Linked DNA regions of Arthrobacter sp. ERGS1:01. The protein of the gene in region 2 interacts with the protein of the main gene of each other region in a pairwise test. Links are inferred from orthologs where the notes say so. Each region holds a gene or a part of one and is shown on either strand. Other genes may lie near its edges.

Evidence for each region.
Region 1: the proteins of AL755_RS14560 (region 2) and AL755_RS20075 interact in binary tests that used the Escherichia coli proteins (3 or more experiments, as listed by UniProt). The link is inferred for Arthrobacter sp. ERGS1:01 from one-to-one orthologs.

What each region holds. Positions count from the first base shown.
Region 1 is NZ_CP012479.1:3,560,865-3,569,827, forward strand. What follows is about bases 3,164-5,952. They hold AL755_RS20075 (alpha/beta fold hydrolase), read right to left. Parts: upstream 5,030-5,952; coding sequence 4,298-5,029; downstream 3,164-4,297. Other genes in these bases: AL755_RS20070 (aldehyde dehydrogenase), read right to left, coding at 3,164-4,308; AL755_RS20080 (amino acid synthesis family protein), read right to left, coding at 5,033-5,584; AL755_RS20085 (amino acid synthesis family protein), read right to left, coding at 5,581-5,952. Also shown: AL755_RS20050 (cysteine hydrolase family protein), read right to left, coding at 1-144; AL755_RS20055 (purine-cytosine permease family protein), read right to left, coding at 144-1,592; AL755_RS20060 (GntR family transcriptional regulator), read right to left, coding at 1,758-2,438; AL755_RS20065 (tautomerase family protein), read right to left, coding at 2,618-2,818; more of AL755_RS20070, read right to left, coding at 2,821-3,163; more of AL755_RS20085, read right to left, coding at 5,953-6,240; AL755_RS20090 (LLM class flavin-dependent oxidoreductase), read right to left, coding at 6,224-7,357; AL755_RS24195 (ester cyclase), read left to right, coding at 7,657-8,085; AL755_RS24200 (flavin reductase family protein), read left to right, coding at 8,085-8,612; oxygen-dependent tRNA uridine(34) hydroxylase TrhO, read right to left, coding at 8,653-8,963. UniProt on the Escherichia coli protein: The physiological role of BioH is to remove the methyl group introduced by BioC when the pimeloyl moiety is complete. It allows to synthesize pimeloyl-ACP via the fatty acid synthetic pathway through the hydrolysis of the ester bonds of pimeloyl-ACP esters.
Region 2 is NZ_CP012479.1:2,333,020-2,342,176, reverse strand. The notes cover bases 2,127-5,109. They hold AL755_RS14560 (acyl carrier protein), read right to left. Parts: upstream 3,750-5,109; coding sequence 3,504-3,749; downstream 2,127-3,503. Other genes in these bases: AL755_RS14550 (ACP S-malonyltransferase), read right to left, coding at 4,912-5,109; AL755_RS14555 (beta-ketoacyl-ACP synthase III), read right to left, coding at 3,851-4,915; fabF (beta-ketoacyl-ACP synthase II), read right to left, coding at 2,127-3,371. Outside these bases: AL755_RS14580 (O-acetyl-ADP-ribose deacetylase), read left to right, coding at 1-291; AL755_RS14575 (tyrosine recombinase XerC), read left to right, coding at 381-1,316; AL755_RS14570 (DUF3145 domain-containing protein), read left to right, coding at 1,543-2,046; more of fabF, read right to left, coding at 2,112-2,126; more of AL755_RS14550, read right to left, coding at 5,110-5,856; AL755_RS14545 (PucR family transcriptional regulator), read right to left, coding at 5,988-7,247; aceE (pyruvate dehydrogenase (acetyl-transferring), homodimeric type), read right to left, coding at 8,927-9,157. UniProt on the Escherichia coli protein: Carrier of the growing fatty acid chain in fatty acid biosynthesis.

The DNA.
Region 1 (8,963 bases), 1.2 Mb from region 2 along the record:
GGCCGGCCCGGCCAGGTGGTCCGCCAAGCCCTTGATGACCGGGACGATCTCGTCGTACCGCGGCACGGCCCACTGGCTGGCCAGGTCGCGAAAGCCGCTTTGCATGTCGATGACCACCAGGGTGGCGTTGTGCGGGGTGTTCATCAGGACTCCATGGCGGGTTCGGCGGCGGGTTCTTCGTGTGCGTCATGCCCGGCGCGGCCCTCGCGGCTCAGCCGGGACAAGGGGCGCAGCTTGTACGTGGCCAGGTAGACCAGCAGGGCGATCGCGGCGGCCACGAACATGCTCAGGTCACCGGCCTTCGGGAAGGCTGCCGCGAAGGGCCCCGTATAGAGGGAGGACACCCAGAACGGCATGGATCCGACCACGCCGGCGGCCCAGGCGATGAAGCCCCACTCGAACTTGCGGGTCTTGTCGAAGAGTTGCGCCATGCCCTGCTTGCTCTGCCGGACACCGAGGTAGTAGTCACAGATCAGGACGGTGGCAAAGGGTGCGATGAAGTACGCCGTCAGGTTCAGGAAGACCGAGAAGCCTTCATAGATGCCATTCTGCCCCCACAGCGCCACCAGGTAGGAGGCCACGCAAATCAGTACGACGCCGGTGCTTCGCTTGATCGGCACGCCCATGGTCTGGATGGAGATGGCGCCGCCGTAGACGTTGAGGAAGTTTTGCGAGAAGGAGGAGATGGCGACGGTCAACAGGCCCGGGACGGCCCACGGGCCCATGAGCTGGTTCAGCGCCGTGATGGGGTCCGAGCTGGTGGCCGTGCCGGCCAGGATGACGCCCACGATCCCCATCCAGGCAACCGTGACGAAGTTGCCCAGTATGGTGAAGATGCCGGCGTTGCGGCGGGTGACGGGGGTGTCCGGCAGGTAGCGGGAGTAGTCGGAGGCGAAGGGCAGCCAGGCCACCAGGAACGCCAGGAAGTAGCCGAAGAAGGTGATCCAGCTGCCCGCCCCGAGGAATCCCTCGGCGTGCGGGTTGGCGGCCAGGCTCACGCCGCCGCGGGACACCGTGACGATGGTGATCATGATGAAGGCCAGGAACAGCACGATCGCCAGGATCCGTTGCAGGAAGTGGATCAGGTTGTAGCCGATCACGGCCACCGCCAGTTGCAGCAGCATCAAGACCAGGGCCGTAAGCCAGAACGGCAGGCTGGTCATTTCCGCGATGGCCTTGCCGCCGAGGATGACCGTCACGGCGGCCCAGCCGACGCCGGCAAAGACGTTGACGTAGGCCACGGGGAACAGGTTTCCGATGAAGCCCAGGGGGCCGCGGGCCTGCATTTGCTGGGGCACGCCCAGCCGGACGCCCATGCGGGACATGATGCCCATGGTGGCCGAGCCGATGAACGCGCCGGCGACGATGGCCGTGACGGCCCCCGCCATGGACAGGCCGAAGTAGGTGGCACTGAAGCCCAGCACGATGATGGGGAAGTTCATGCCGGCGGCAAACCAGATGAAGAACTGGGAGCTGGCCTTGCCGTGGCGTTCCACCTCGGGGATGTGCTCCACCCCGTACGGTTCAACTTTGGTCAGGCTGTCCCGGTACCCGCGGTCGTCGGCAGTACTCGATTCGTCTATACGCGCCATTGCGTTTGTCCTATCGCGAAGAATTTCGGCAGCAGGGTGCTGCCCAGCGTCACGTCCACCAGCAGGGGGCGCGTTCAGCCATGAAATTGGGGGTTTGTCATAGAGGGGCTGCCGGAGGCGGTGGAGCGTGCCTGGCGCCGGCGGGCCCTTGCTTGCGGTAGAGCGTTACTTGCGGTCGATGGCCGAATCCATCATGACTTCCCTGGCCGAGATGACCACGTGGTCCCGCATCGCCAGTTCGGCCCCCACGCCGTCCTTTTGCGTGATGAGTTCCAGGACCCGCCGGTGTTCGGCCGTGGAGACGGCCAGCCGGCCGGGATGCTGGACGGACTTGAGCACCAGCCGGTGGTAGGCCATCTGGTTCATCAGGGTCCGGTAGTGTTCGGCCAGCTTGCGGTTGTCGGCGCCGGCGACGATGGTCTCGTGGAAATCGTGCACCAGCTCGGCGTAGGCAACGGAGTCGTTGTGCCGCACGGCTTGTTCGGAGGCCTCCACATTGGTGCGCAGGGCCGCCAGTTCGGGAATGCTGCCGCGGCGGGCCATGAGGCGGGCCGCCATGCCTTCGAGGGTTTCCTTGACCTCGAACATTTCAATGATTTCGCGCCGGGAAATCTCCCGGACGAACGTGCCGACCTTGGGCCGGATCTCCACGAGCCCCTCAATTTGCAGTTGCTTGAGTGCTTCGCGGACGGGTGTGCGGCTGACCTCGAAGTGGTCGGCCAGCTTGACTTCGGAGAGTGCCGTGCCGGGCGTGTATTCGCCGCCCAGGACCAGTTCGCGGATGCGGTCCAGCAGGGCGACGTCGTTGAAGCCGCCCAGCGGGGTGGGAGTTGTTGTGGTGTGCATCACGATACCCTCTTGCATGGTAGGAACTCTATTTATTCGAATGGTGGGAAGTCAATAGATTTCCCCAAACTTGCCCTTTTTGACACATATTCGCCAAGCTACAAGGCAATGTCACGGGACGGCGTGCGTGAAGACCCTTGAAATCAAGCGCTAAAGGCCTCACTGTGTACCATACAAGATCACGGTGGTATGGCATCCATCTCGGCCAGCGTGAGGTCGCCGGCGGCCCAGTGGGCTCGTGGGATCTCCCGCACGATCACCTTGATGTGTTCGGGTTTGGCGTTGACGGTGCGCTCCACGGCGGCGTGGAGCTCGTGGATCAGGGCGCGAATCTGCTCCGGCGTCCGCCCGGCGGATACGGAGACTTCAACCAGCGGCATGATCAGCTTCTCATGATGAAGGGATCGGCCACGGGCTCTTCATTGGTGTTGATCCACACACTCTTGAGCCGCGTGTACTCACGGATGGTTTCGGTGCCATGCTCAACGCCCACGCCGCTGTTCTTGAACCCCTGGCGCGGGGACATCGGCGACATCGCCCGGTAGGTGTTGACCCAGATGGTGCCGGCGTCGAGGCGGCCGGCAAGGCGGTGCGCCCGGGAGAGGTTCTGGGTCCACAGGCCCGCCGCCAGCCCGTACTCGGTGTCGTTGGCCAGCCGGACCACTTCCTCCTCGCTCTCGAACGGCATGATGGCCGCCACGGGGCCGAAGATCTCCTCCCGGACCACGCGCATATTGTTGTCGACGTCGGTCAGGACGGTGGGTTCGTAAAAGTAGCCGCCCAGGCCGCCGTCGCTCCTGCGGCCGCCCGTGCGCACCGTGGCGCCTTCGCTGACGCCCAGGTCCACGTAGCCGGCCACCTTCTCGCGCTGGTCGGCGAAGGCCAGCGGGCCCAGTTCCGTGGCGTCGTCGAGCGGGTTGCCGATCACGATGCTGCGGGCACGCTCGGTGACGCGTTCCAGGAGTTCGTCGTAGACGGACTTGTGGGCGAAGACGCGGCTGCCGGCGATGCAGGTCTGCCCGGCCGCCGCGAAGATGCCGGCCACCACGCCCATGGACGCATTGGCGACGTTGGCGTCGTCGAACACAATGTTGGGCGACTTTCCGCCCAGTTCAAGGGTGGAGCCGATGAACCGCGACGCCGTGCTGGCCGCGATCCGCGAGCCGGTCAGGGTGCTGCCGGTGAAGGAGACCTTGGCGAGCTTGGGGTGCTCCACCAGGGCGGCGCCGGCTTCGCCGCCGAACCCCGTCACCACGTTGACCACGCCCGGCGGGAAGCCGGCCTCGGCCGTGAGCTCGGCCAGCCGCAGCACCGTCGCGGAGGTGTACTCCGAGGGTTTGATGACGATCGTGTTGCCGGCGGCCAGTGCTGGTGCCAGCTTGCTGGTGGTCAGGGTCAGCGGCGAATTCCACGGCGTGATGGCACCCACCACGCCCAACGGCTCGCGGGTGGTGTAGTTGAGCACGCGCCGGTCCGACGTCGGGATGACGTCGCCTTGGATCTTGTCCGCCAGGCCCGCGTAATAGTAGTAGTACTCCGGCAGGGCGGCGAGCTGGCCGCGCATTTCACGCAGCAGCTTGCCGTTGTCCAGGGTCTCCATGTGCGCCAGTTCCTCGGCATGTTCTCCGATCAGGTCGCCGAGTCGGCGCAGCAGGTGCCCGCGCCTGGTCTGGCTGAGGTCCCGCCAGCGCGGGTCCTCGAACGCGGCGTGCGCGGCGTCGACCGCCCTGCCGACGTCCTCGGCGTTGCCGCGGGCGGCGCTGTAGAGGACGTCCAGGGTGGCCGGGTTGGTGCTCTGGAAGTATTCGCCGGAGGACGGGGCCACCCACTGCGCCCCGATGTAGTGCTGGTATTTCTTCTCATTCGTCATGGCAGGTCCCTTCGATGAATGTGGTCAGGGCGGCCGCGAACTCCCGCGGTTGTTCGGCCGGCAGCATGTGCCTGGCCCCGGGGACGACGACGGCGGCGCAGTTCGGGATGGCCGCGGCCAGGCGGCGGGTCATCTCCGGTGTGGAGCCGGGATCCAACTCGCCGGTCAGGGCCAGTGCCGGCATCGTGATCCGCCCGAGTTCGGGCGCGATTTCGGCGTCGGCCGTGGCAAAGACCCGATAGCAGTTCAGGTAGGAGCGCACGTTGTTGGCGTGCAGCGTGGCGGCCGTCGCGGCCGCCAGTTCCGGTGCCGCGCCATCGGGGAACCAGCGTTGCAGGGAGCCGGCCACGCTGGCCGGAAAGTCCGCTTCCGCCGCAGCGAGGCGGGCGAGTACCGCCTCCCGTTCGGAATCCGAACGTTGGCAGACCGAGCTCACCGAGCTCAGGCTGGCCACGAGCTCCGGGCGGTGCACGGCGATGTGCTGGGCCACCAAGGCGCCCAGCGAGAACCCGGCCAGGTGCGTTCCGGGCGCAAGCTGCGTGGCGACGTCGTCGGCCATCTCGGCCAAGGTGATGCCGTCGCGGGCCGGCGCCCTGCCGCCGTGGCCGGGCAATTCCAGGGCCGTGACCTCAAAGCTGCCGGCCAGCAGCGCGGCGGCGGGCTCCCACATGGTGTGGTCCAGCCCGACGCCGTGCAGCAGGACCAGCCGCGGCAGGGCCATGGCCTATTGCCCGGGGGCGAAATCGGCCAGGCGCTGCTGGGGGCGGCCCTGCGAGGCTGCGGCGAGCGCAATGATGAGCTCGTCGGGATGCGGGGCGTCGGCGATGCGCACCTCGATGGTCTGGTGGTGGGAGCGGATGGTGGCATCGGTGATGTGCTTGAGCGGGATGTCGAAGATGATCCCGGCCGGGCCGCGCTTCTCGACGGCGGGCAGCAGCGTGGTGGCATGGGCGGCGTCGCGGAAGTGGTCGCCGAACTTCAGCGTGTGGATCAGCGCGGAGCCGTGTTCGACCTCCCCGTTCAGCCCCACGATGGCGGCCTTGCCGTAGGCCTCCGCCGTGGCGCCGAGGGCTTCCAGCACGGCCGGGGCCAGCAGTGCGCCGACGTCGGAGGCGGTGGCGTCGATGCCGGGGCCCAGGTCCTCAACGAAGCCCTGGCCGGCCCACGGGTTTTCGATCACGGCGGCGACAATTGCCACCCGGGCGGCGGGCGTTACGGGGCGGCCGCCTTCCGTGGTGATTTCCTCAATGATGGTGACTACCTTGCGAATTTTCATGCGAGTACGCTCTCCAGGTCTTGTGCCCTAACGGCGGGGTCTGTTTTTCGGTCGCCTATGCGGGCGTGGGGGCGCGGGCCGGTGGAGGCCGCGGCGATAATGACGATTTCGCCGGCGCGGGGGCCGTCGGACACCCGGGCCGAGACGGTTTGGTAGTGGCTGCGCGTGGCGGCCTGGGTCTTGTGCCACATGGGCACCACCAGGGTCTCCCCCGCCTCGGCACGGGAGTCGGCGAAGCAAATGATCGATTCCCCTTGCAGGAAGTCGCGCATGAGGTTGCCGAAGAACGGCGTGTGGATCAGCGCGCCGCCGTGCTCGATCTCCCCCGAGGTGCCCACGATGGCGGCCTTGCCGAAGGCCTCGATGGCCGCGGCTCCTCCGAGCGAGTCAATCAGCCGGTCGGTCAGCAGCTTGGCCAAATGCGGCGCCATGGCCTCGGCCGCGGCGGACAAATCCGCCGCGGGGCCGGTGCCCAGCCACGGGTTGGCGATGACGGCGGCCACGGTGGCGCGCAGTGCCGGCCGTTCGGGCCGGGTGCCGTTTTCCGCCAGCACCTCCTCTTTATAGAGGACCACCTTGCGCAGGACGGCGTCGAGCGCACCCGAGTTTGCCGTCGTCGGCGTCGCGCCGGGCCGGGGGCTAGTTGGCGGAGTCAAAGCGCGGCTTTACGTGTTCGGAGAACAGCTCCAGGCTGCGCATGGCCTTCTTGTGGTCCAGTCCGGGGTGGGTGGTCCAGAGCATCATGTGCTCCAGCCCCACCTCGCGCCGGAGTTCCTCGATCTTCTCCGCCACGAAGTCCGGGGTGCCCACCAGCATGTTGCGATCCATGAGGAAATCGAAGTCCAGCTTGTGGGCGGCGGTGAGTTCCTCGCCGTCCTCCATCATGTTGCCCAGTCCGCGCCAGTGGGTGATCCACTTGTAGGAGTTCATGACGGCCTCCTCGAATTCCTCGCGGGCCTGCTCCATGGTGTCGGCGACATAGAGGTCGCGGACCAGCGCGATGCCTTCGCCGAGCGGCACGTTGCGTCCCTGCGCGACCGACGCCGACTGGCTGTACATCTCAAAGCGCGGCTTGAGTGCGGAGACCGGCGGGAGCCAGAAGATGCCCTGGATGCCGTCGCGGCCGGCGTTTTGGATGGAGCGCGGGGTGTCGATGACCTGCCAGAGCGGCATTTCCTTTTGGAACGGCTTGGGTACCACCGACATCTTGGTGATGACGCCGTCGCCGTCGGTGAAGTCGGGCGTAGACGGAGACATCGGGTGGCTCCACTTCACGCCGGGCTTGGGGAATTCGAAGAACTGGCCCTTGTGGCTGAAGAAGTCCTCGGTCCAGGCCTTGCGCATGACCTCAACGGTTTCCTCGAAGAGTGCCCGGTTTTGTTCCTGGTCGCGGGGGTCGGCAAGTTCGTTCAGGTTCAACGCCTCGCGGCCGTAGAGTCCGCGGCCCACGCCCACTTCAACGCGGCCGTCGGAGAGCTGGTCCAGCAGGGCCAGGTCCTCGGCCAGGCGCAGCGGATGCCAGAAGGTGGCGATGGCGGCGGCCTGGCCGATCCGGATGGAGGAGGTGCGGGCGGCGATGTCCGTGCCCATCAAGACCGGGTTCGGTGTGAGCTCCTGGCCCTCGTGGCCAAAGTGGTGTTCCGTGTACCAGGTGGACCAGAAACCATAGGATTCGGCTGCCTGGGCGTATTCACGGGCATCTTTCATGTGCTGGTTGTAGTTTTTAAGGTCACCGGGCGCCCCAAGGGCGTGGAAGATGGAGAAGCGCATCATTGAAGCCTTTCGATCTGTGCCGTGCCGCTCTGTACGAAGAGGTGCGGCCGGCCTGCGGGCGATGACCTCACTGTCACCACTTGTTGCATGGTACAGACTATAACCACTCGCTTTTCACATCGTCAACGCCCTGACGCGAAAGTCCTCCCATGCGCGTCATAATTCAATGATCTTGCGGGGTTGCGCCTCAAAACATCCAAGGCCCGGGCCGCCACGCGTCACACAATCTTGACGCTGGCATGTGAGCTGGATTACGGTGAGTACCATACAACAACGCTCAATGAGGAGAATGTTTGGCCATGCCACAGGAATCAGAGTTGAAAACCCGCGTACGCCAGGTGTGGCACGCCGTCTGGGACGACGGCGACGTCGACGCCCTGGACTCATTGCTGGCCGACGATTTTGAGCGGACCGCCCATGGATCGACCCATCCGCTCAGCGCCGCGGAGTTCAAGGACGCGGTCCGCACCACCCGCGAAGCGTTCCCGGACCTGACCACCACGGTTGAGGACCTAATCGAGCAGGACGGTCATCTGGCGATCTATTGGAGCAGCACCGGCACCCACCGCAACGAATTCTTCGGCGTCCCGGCCACGAACCGCCAGGTCAACACCTACGGCTCGAATTTCTGCACGTTCACCGACGGCCGGCTCAGCAAGGAACGCGTCACCTGGGACCCCCGCCAACTATTGACCGCCCTGGGCATCACATCACTGGGAGACGACTAATGACCGACACCATGCTTACCCCGCCGCAGCTCAACGATCCCGACCCCGCCATGATGAGGGGCTTCAACCGCCAATTCGTCACGGGAGTCACCGTGGTCACCACCCGGGAGGGGGAAAAGGCACGCGGCCTGGCCGTGAATTCCTACGCCACGGTGTCCCTGGACCCGCCGCTGATCATGGTCTGCATCCAGCGCACCTCATCGACCTACCCGGCCCTGCACGCGGCAACCCACCTCGGCGTGAACATCCTGGCCAACGACCAGCGCGACGTCGTCTCGGTGTTCTCCTCCAAGGCGGAGGACAAATTTGCCACGATCGACTGGCATGAGGGGCCGCACGGCTCCCCGCTGATTGACGGTTCGGCGGCCATGCTCGAAGCGGAAATCCGTGAACGGTTCCAGGCCAAGACCCACACGGTGTTTATTTGCCGGGTCCGCCATGCCGACGTGAACGACAAAGCGCCCATGGTCTACAAGGCCGCCCGTTTCTACGACGGCGACAGCCTGCAGGAACTGCCCCCGGAGTAGCCGGGCGCACCCGGCCGGGGACGCCGTCGTCGTTCTTTGGCTAGTCCGTGCAACCCTGGGGGCACTGCAGGGTGGCCGGGTCGGCGGAGCAGTCGGCGCAGTACAGGTTCAGGTTGCGGCAGCTCGGGTTGGAGCAATTCTCGAACTTGTTGGTGGGGTTTTCGCAACGGATGCAGCGGCCGATCGTGGCGGCCTCGTCGCTGAATTCCATGTGCATGCGCTTGTCGAACACGTACAGCGAGCCCTCCCACAGGCCCTTGTCCTTGAACGTCTCCCCGTAGCGGACGATCCCGCCGTCCATCTGGTAGACCTCCTTGAAGCCGCGGTTCACCATGAGTGAGCTGAGGACCT
Region 2 (9,157 bases):
GTCATCCACACCGTTGGCCCCAACCGCCATGCCGGCCAAACGGACCGGACCCTGCTGCAGCGATGCTTTGCCCGTTCCCTGGACCTCGCGGGGCAGCTCGGTGCACATTCCGTGGCCTTTCCCGCGATTGGCGGGGGAGTGTACGGGTGGTCGGCGGCGGACGTTGCCCACGCTGCCGCCGACGCCTTTGCCGCCGCGACGGAAACTCCGGACCATGCCCTCCCGCGCAGCGTCGTCGTTGCCGTTTCCTCGGCGGACATGGAGGCGGCGTTCCGGGCGGCCCTGGGCTGACCGGCGTCCGCGGGCCATCCGGACGCCGTCGCAGGATGGTTGCAGCGCGCCAACTTGCCCCGCCGGTGCGAACAGCGCACAGTGGGTGTGTGGATCATGACGAACGGGCGCGCCTGCCCGCACCCCTGGCACAAGCCGCGGACGGTTTTGAACGTTACCTGGTGGCAGAGCGGGGCCGCTCGGTCCACACCGTCCGCGCCTACCGCGGGGATGTCGACGCACTCCTCCTCCACGCCGTCACCGAGGGCATCAGCACCCTGGCCGGGCTGGACCTTGCCCTGCTGCGACGCTGGCTGGGGGAACAAAGCGCGGCGGGCCTCTCCCGCTCCACCCTCGCCCGCCGGGCCGCCACGGTCCGCAGCTTCACCGCGTGGGCGCTTCGGGAGGAACTGTTGGAACTTGATCCGGCGCTCCGCCTCAAGGCACCCAAACGCGAACAAACCCTGCCGGCCGTCCTGCAACAGCAGCAGATCCGCCGGCTCATGGATGCCCTGGCCGCCGAAGCCGCCGCCGGGGAACCCCTTGCGCTGCGCAACCACGCTATGGTGGAACTGCTCTACGCCGCCGGCATCCGGGTGGGGGAGCTTGCCGGAACGGACGTGGACGATCTCACCATGGAACGGCGCACACTCACGGTACTCGGCAAGGGAAACAAGGAACGCGTGGTCCCGTTCGGTGTTCCTGCGGCCCGGGCCGTCCAACGGTGGCTCGAGGTGGGGCGGCCGGCCCTGGCTGCCCCGCACAGCGGGCCCGCACTGTTCCTGGGCAAGCGCGGCGGACGGATCGACCAGCGCACCGCCAGGAGCGTCGTCGCGACCGTGCTCGATGCCCTGGGCGACACCTCCGCGACCGGCCCGCACACGCTGCGGCACTCCGCCGCGACACACCTCCTCGACGGTGGTGCCGACCTGCGCGCCGTCCAGGAGATCCTTGGCCACAGCTCCTTGGCCACCACGCAGCTCTACACGCACGTATCGGTGGAGCGGCTCCGGGACAGCTACAAACAAGCCCATCCCCGGGCCTAGAACCAGGCTCTCGCGGCACTTTCGGACTTACGGTGGCGTAATTGGCGCCGCTACGGCACAATGATAGGGAGCCACGGCACCGAGAACAATAATCGACCGCCAGGGCTTGATTTGCCACCACGGAAGGCCAGGCAATCCGGGCAGGTTCACACCATGCCGCGCAACACATGATTCATCCGTTGAGAAGGTCGTTGGGGAAGACGCACCTACTGCAATGGAGGATGGAATGAACGTCGTTATGACGCGCGGTGTCTTGTTTGTGCACTCAGCCCCGGCTGTCATGTGCCCACATATTGAGTCATCCATCGCAGGCGTGATGGATCAGCGCACGGATCTGCAGTGGACTGCACAGCCCGCGGCGCCCAATGTGCTGCGCACCGAATACGCTTGGACGGGCCCCGCAGGCACCGGCGCCCGGCTTGCCTCCGTGTTGCGCGGCTGGGCCAATGTGCGTTACGAGGTCACCGAGGAACCGAGCCCCGGCGTCGACGGATCCCGCTGGTCGCACACCCCCGAGCTGGGCATCTTCCACGCCGTCACCGACGTCCACGGCAACATCATGGTCTCCGAGGACCGCATCCGCTACGCCTACGAGGCCGGCAAGGGTGAACCCTCCGCCGTCTACCAGGAGCTGTCGCTGGCCCTGGGCGAGGCCTGGGATGAGGAACTCGAACCCTTCCGCCACGCGGCCGCCGGCGCCCCCGTGCGCTGGCTCCACCACGTCGGCTAAACCCTTCGGCACAAAAATGCGGCGCCCACCAATTGGTGGGCGCCGCATTTGTACAGGGCGAAAGCCTAGGCCATCTCGACCTTGGGGCCGGTGCTGCGGATCGCAACAACGGCGTTGTGGCCGCCAAAGCCGAACGAGTTGTTCAACGCCATGATCTGGCCCTCGGGCAGTTCGCGCGGGGTACCGGTCACCACGTCCAGCGGGATTTCCGGATCCTGGTTTTCCAGGTTGATAGTGACGGGAGCCAGGCGGTGGTAGACGGCCAGGACCGTCAGCACGGACTCGACGGCGCCCGAGGCACCCAGCAGGTGGCCGGTCTGGGACTTCGTGGCGGAGACGCACACATTGTCCACGTGGTCACCGAGGGCGGCGCGCAGCGCCGTGTACTCGGGACGGTCGCCCACGGGCGTGGAGGTGGCGTGCGCGTTGACGTGCACCACGTCCTCGGCCTGGGCGCGGGCGTCAAACAAGGCAGCCTTCAGCGCACGCGTGGCACCGAGTCCCTCGGGGTCCGGGGCGGTGATGTGGTAGGCGTCGGCCGTGACCGAGGTGCCGGCCAGTTCGCCGTAGATGCGGGCGCCACGGGCGATCGCGTGCTCCTCGGCTTCGAGGACCAGCGCACCGGCGCCTTCACCCATGACAAAGCCGTCGCGGCTGACGTCGTAGGGACGTGAGGCACCTTCGGGGTTGTCGTTGCGCTTGGACAGTGCCTGCATGGAGGAGAACGCAGCCATGGGCAGCGGGTGGATGGCGGCTTCGGCGCCACCGGCCACGACGACGTCGGCCTTGCCGGAGCGGATCAGTTCAAGGCCCAGGTGCAGGGCCTCGGTGCCCGAGGCACAGGCGGAAACGGGGGTGTGCGCACCGGCGCGGGCACCAAGGTCCAGGCTCACGGCTGCGGCCGGGCCGTTGGGCATGAGCATGGGAACCGTCATGGGCAGGACCCGGCGCGGACCCTTCTCACGCAGGGTGTCCCAGGCGTCCAGGAGCGTCCAGACGCCGCCGATGCCGGTGGCGAAGGCCACGGCCAGGCGGTCGTGGTCGATCTCCTCGAGGCCGGAGTCCTTCCAGGCTTCACGGGCGGCAACCACGGCGAACTGGGTGGACGGATCCATGCGCTTGGCTTCGACGCGGCTGAGCACGTCGGTTGCGGGAGTCGTGACCCGGGCGGCGAAATGTACGGGGATGTCGTACTTTTCCACCCAGTCATCGGTCAGGGTGTGGGCGCCGGAAACACCCTTGAGGGCGTTCTTCCACATGGTCGGGACGTCTCCGCCGATCGGCGTGGTCGCTCCCAGTCCGGTGATGACAACTTTGCGGGCCATGGTTCAACTCTCTTGAAAAATAATATGTACAGGACAGTCACGAAGGTGCTGTGGGTGGCCGGCACCCAAGAAGTGCCGGCCATCCACCATGCCCTGTGTCGCTCTAGCGGAAAGGGCAGCTGCTGCGCTAAATTACGCCTGAGCGCCGGCGATGAAGCTGACTGCGTCGCCCACGGTCTTGAGGTTCTTGACTTCCTCGTCCGGGATCTTCACGTCGAACTTCTCTTCGGCGTTGACCACGATGGTCATCATGGAGATCGAGTCGATGTCCAGGTCGTCCGTGAAGGACTTGTCGAGCTCGACTGCCTCGGGGGCAAGGCCGGTCTCTTCGTTGACGATTTCGGCCAAGCCGGCCAGGATTTCTTCGTTGCTAGCCATTGATGGCTCCTTCTCTTATTTGTTTCACTGCGATCAAGGACTTTGATCTTTTCAGGCAGTATTGATCAAACCACGGTTATGGTTTGCTGTTCTGTCCGTTTCTAGGGCAGGCGCACCACTTGGGCGCCAAACACCAGACCGGCACCAAAACCGATCTGAAGCGAGAGCTTACCGGAGAGTTCCGGATTCTCGGCCAGCAGGCGGTGTGTTGCCAGCGGGATGGACGCCGCGGAGGTGTTGCCGGCGTCGGCGATGTCACGGGCGATGATGACGGATTCCGGCAGCTTCAACTGCTTGGCGAGCTCGTCAACAATGCGCATATTGGCCTGGTGCGGTACGAAGGCGCCCAGGTCCTCGGCGGTGACGCCGGCAACCTCGAGTGCCTTCTTGGCCATCTTCGCCATCTCCCAGACAGCCCAGCGGAACACGGTCTGGCCGTCCTGGCGCAGGGTGGGCCACAGGCTGGCCTGGGTCTCGCCGGCGGCAGCCAGGTCAAGGTCGGTGCCGGCGCGCATGCCCTCTTCGGCGAAGTCGCGGATGTCCAGCTGCGAGTGGGTCATGCCGATGGCGTCCCACTTGCTGCCGTCCGAACCCCAGACGGAGGGGCCGATGCCGGGCTCATCGGACGGGCCGATCACCACGGCTCCCGCGCCGTCGCCGAGCAGGAAGGAGATGGTGCGCTCGTGGTTGTTGATGACGTCGGAGAGCTTCTCGGCGCCAATGACCACGACGTACTCGGCGGTGCCCGAACGGACCAGGGCGTCGGCCTGGGCAATGCCGTAGCAGTAGCCGGCGCAGGCAGCGGAGACGTCGTAGGCGGGGGCGGGGGAAGCGCCCAGCCGGTCGGTGATGAGCGCGGCGGCCGACGGCGTGGCGTACGGGTGCGTCACGGTGGAGACGATGACGGCGCCCACCTGGGACGGCTCGATCCCGGCGTTTGCGATGGCTTCGCGGGCCGCGGCCTCGGCCATGTCCACCACGGAGACGTCACGCGGGGCGCGGTGGCGGGTGATGATGCCCGTGCGCTGCTGGATCCACTCGTCGGAGGAGTCAATCCACTGGCAGACGTCCGCGTTCGTCACAATGACGTTGGGGCGGTAGGCGCCAATGCCCAGGATCCGGGTCCCTTCGCGTACGGGGTTTTGTTTCAGCGTCGGCGTGCTCACTCGGTTCCTTCTTCCCGCTTGGCGGCCTCGGCTGCCAGCAGTTCCTTGGCGGACTCCAGATCTTCGGGAGTTTTCACTGCAACGGTGGCAACGCCGGTCATGCCGCGCTTGGCAAGTCCCGTCAACGTTCCGGCCGGTGTGAGTTCAATCAGCGATGTGACGCCCATGGCGGCCATGGTGTCCATGCAAAGGTCCCAGCGGACGGGCCGGGAAACTTGGGCGATGAGCGACTCAAGTGCCGCCGCACCGCTGGGTACCACGCCGCCGTCGTAGTTGGAGAGCAGCGGCACCGTGGGCGTGTGCGTGGAAAGCGACGGAGCCAGGGCCTGAAGGCCGGCAACGGCCGGGGCCATGTGGTGGGTATGGAATGCGCCGGCAACCTGGAGCGGGATCACGCGGGCCTTGGCCGGCGGGGCGGCCACGAGGGCGGCGATCTGCTCCAGGGTGCCCGCGGCGACCGTCTGGCCCTTGGAGTTCATGTTGGCCGGCGTCAGGCCGGCGCCGGCGATTGCGGCCAGGACCTCCTCCGGGTCCCCGCCAACGACGGCGGCCATTCCGGTGGGCGTGGCGGCGGCGGCAACAGCCATGCCGTTGGCCCGTTCGCGCACGAACGTCATGGCGTCGGCGTTGCTCAGGGTTCCGGTGATTGCCGCGGCCGTGATCTCACCGACGGAGTGGCCGGCAACCACCACGGGCAGACCGGCCAGCGGTGCGTCCAGCAGGGCCTCGGCGGCGATCAAGCCGGCGGCGACGATCAAGGGCTGCGCAATGGCGGTGTCCTTGATGGTTTCCGCGTCAGAGGTGGTGCCGTGGGTCAGCAGGTCGATGCCGGCCGCCTCACTGAGGGAAGCCAGTTTTTCCTCTACGCCGGGGCGTTCAAGCCAGGGCGAAAGGAAGCCGGGAGTTTGTGAACCCTGTCCAGGGCAGACGATTGCAAGCACATTAACCAGCTTTCCAAACTTGGGGGCGTTTGCACGGTGTTTCGGTACACCAAGCTCACAGGGTGGATTTGTAGGAAGTCTACAATAAGTGCGGTTTGCCTCCCGCACCGGGCGCGAACGTCGGACCAGTGTCAGCCCCGGCCCCCGGGACGCTCCGCGGACGAGCGGACCGGCGGGGCGAGGCGTCCCACGACCAGCGCGGTTTGGAGCACGAAGGCCTCCCGGGGGATCAGCGGGTCCCATCCGGTGACGTCACACACCCGGCGGAGCCGGTAACGGACGGTGTTGGAGTGGACGAACAGGTCACGGGCCGCAGCCTCCAGGGAGTGGCCAAGCTGCAGGTAGCTGCTGAGCGTCTCCTCGAGCCCGTTGGATGCCGCCACGAGCGGCCGGTAGATGTTGGCCAGCAGGGCCCGCCGGGCGGAATCGTCACCGCCGATCACGCGCTCGGGCCACAGATCGTCGGCGGACACGGGCCGGGGTGCCGCGGCCCAGCCCTTGGCAACGGCCATCCCGGCAAATGCCGCCTTGGCCGAGGCCGTGGCGTCCGCGAGGGTTTGTGCCATGGGCCCGTAGACAACGGAACCGGGGGCGAACAGCTCGCTGAGCCGCAGGTACGCCGTTTCCGGGTCCGACACGTCGCCGAGCACCAGGATCAGCCGGTCGCCCTGGATTCCCACCATGGCGTCGGCGGCAAACCGGCCGGCGGCACGGCGCACGGAGGCGAGGTAGGTGGGGTTGGCCTCGGACGGGGCCTGGCCCACCATGATCGTGAAACGGCTGTGGGACGTCCAGCCCAGGGCGGAAATGCGCGACTGCAGGGCGTCGATGTTCTCGCCGCGCAGGATCCCATCCACCGCCAGCGCCTCAAGGCGGGTGTCCCAGGCACCGCGGTTTTCCGCGGCACGGGCGTAGACGTCGGCGGCGGCAAAGGCCACCTCGCGGGAGTACCGCAGCACGGCCTCGCGCAGGCTCACCTGTTCATTGGCGCTGGCCAGTTCCGGGACCCGGTCCTCCACCACCTGGACCACCGTGCGGATCAATTGAAGGGCCCGCTGCAGGCTGATGGAGCGGGTAAGCTCCGTCGGCGCCGTGCCAAAGACGTCCGAGAGGACCCAGCTGGGCGAGGAGGGATGTTCATACCAGGACACAAAGGCCGCAATGCCGTTTTGCGCCACCAAACCAAGGGAGGAGCGTTCATCGGCACTGAGCCGCCGGTACCAGGGCAGGGTGCTTTCCAGCTCACGCAGCATGGTGGTTGACAGCGGGCCAATATTGGCGCGCAAACGCTCGAGCGTTTCGGAGGTGTTCGCGGCCGCCGGGGTGCGCCGTGCCGGTGCCGTCGCTCCGGCGGACGGAGTGAGTGCTGCATTGGTGTTCTTCGGTGCCATTCCTTGAGGATATGTCCTTTAAGCTCCGGGACCCCTAATTGTGTGAATACGACAACTCGGGCGCCGTCCCTGGATACGCCGAAGGGGCCGGTGCCACCAAGTGGTGGCACCGGCCCCTTCGGGGTTGGTGTTTAGTTGGGCCCACGCTCGTGAACTGGTCCCCGAATGTTGGACTTGGTAAATAAGAGTCTAGGTAGCGAGTGCCTGGGCCCGGTATTCCATCGGGCTCAGGCACTCGAGTGTTAACGAGATGCGGTCTTTGTTGTACCAGCGGATGTAGTCCTCGAGTTCAGTGATGAAGCTTTCGGGGCTGGTGTGTTCTTGGTGGTGGAACATCTCTTCTTTTAAGTGTCCGAAGAAGTTCTCCATCACTGAGTTATCCAGGCAATTGCCCTTGCGGGACATCGATTGGGTCATGCCGGCGTTGCTGAGCAGCTTCTGCCAGCTGGCGTGTTGGTACTGGAATCCTTGGTCCGAGTGCACCATTGGTGCCTCACCCGGTCCCAGAGTGCTGATCGCCTCGCTGAGCGATCGGTTGGTGAAGGCCGTGTTGGGCGACTCGGAGACCGCGAAGGAGACCACGGAGCGGTCGAACAGGTCCATGACCGGGGAGAGGTAGACCTTGCGGTCCGCGACCTTGAACTCGGTCACATCGGTCACCCACGTCAGGTTCGGTGCCGCGGTGACGAACTGGCGCTTGAGTAGGTTTTCAGCGATCTTGCCGACCTGGCCCTTGTAGGAGGAATACCTGCGGCGACTGCTGCGGACCTTGCAGACCAGATTCTCGGCGCGCATCAGCTTTAACACGGTCTTCTTCGCCACCTGCCATCCCTGGCGGCGCAGGAACGCATGGATGCGTCGGTGCCCGTAGCGGCCCTTGGCCTCGGTGAAGACCTCGTGGATCCGGGCACGGAGTTCTGCGTGCCGGTCAGGGGCCGTGAGCGCGGCCTGGCGGTGGAAGAACGTAGAGCGGGGCAGCCCGGCCGCGGCCAGGAGCAGGGGCAAGGGGTGAGAGGCCCTGAGGGCGATCACGGCGCTAACCTTCAACGCGGTGGTTGGTTCCTCAGGGCCCGTACTTTTTTTAGGTAGGCATTCTCGGCCTGCAACCGCTGGTTCTCAAGGCGCAGCTTCTCAAGCTCGCTAACCTCGGTAGGCAATTGGTCCACGGCGGTGTGTGGGCGGCCCCTCGGCCGGGGCTTGAGAGCGTCCTCACCGTCCTGGCGATACCGCCGAACCCAGCTTTGAACGAGTTTCGGCGAACTCAAGTGATACAACTGGGCCAGTTCCGTCGATGTTGCTTCAGCAGCGAGGAACTGACGAACCACCTTGATCTTGAACTCAAATGAATACGCTGGCACAGCCGGTCGTCTATCCAAAGCGGCCCTACCCCAAATCTTGAAACGTTGCTCCAAGCGCTTACAGGCATCCCTGCTGACCTGCAGCCGAGAAGAAACCGCACCATAGCCGAAGCCTTCCTCGAACAACCCTATGGCAGCAACCCGCTGCCGAGCACTCAACGAACTCCGCGAATCCATAAAAAACTCCCCGAAAGTAAGGAACCGAATTAATCAGTCCAACTTTCGGGGAGCAGTTCACTCGGCAGGAGCGGATTGGTGGGCCCACACTCGCCAGGTTCCCGCTAAATCGCGTCAGCGATTTAGCGGGCCGGCGAGTGGGGTTTAGCTGTCGCCGCCGGCGTTGCCGGTGGTTCCTGCGTTGACGTTGTGGAGGTCGTATTTTTGGATGGCTTGTTGGGGGAGGGTGGGGTCGATGGTGCCTTGGTGGGCGAGCATTTGGAGGGTGCGGATGACGACGGAGTGGGAGTCGATTTTGAAGTGTCGTCGTGCGGCTGCGCGGGTGTCGGAGAAGCCGAAGCCGTCGGCGCCGAGGGTGGCGAAGTCGTTGGGCAG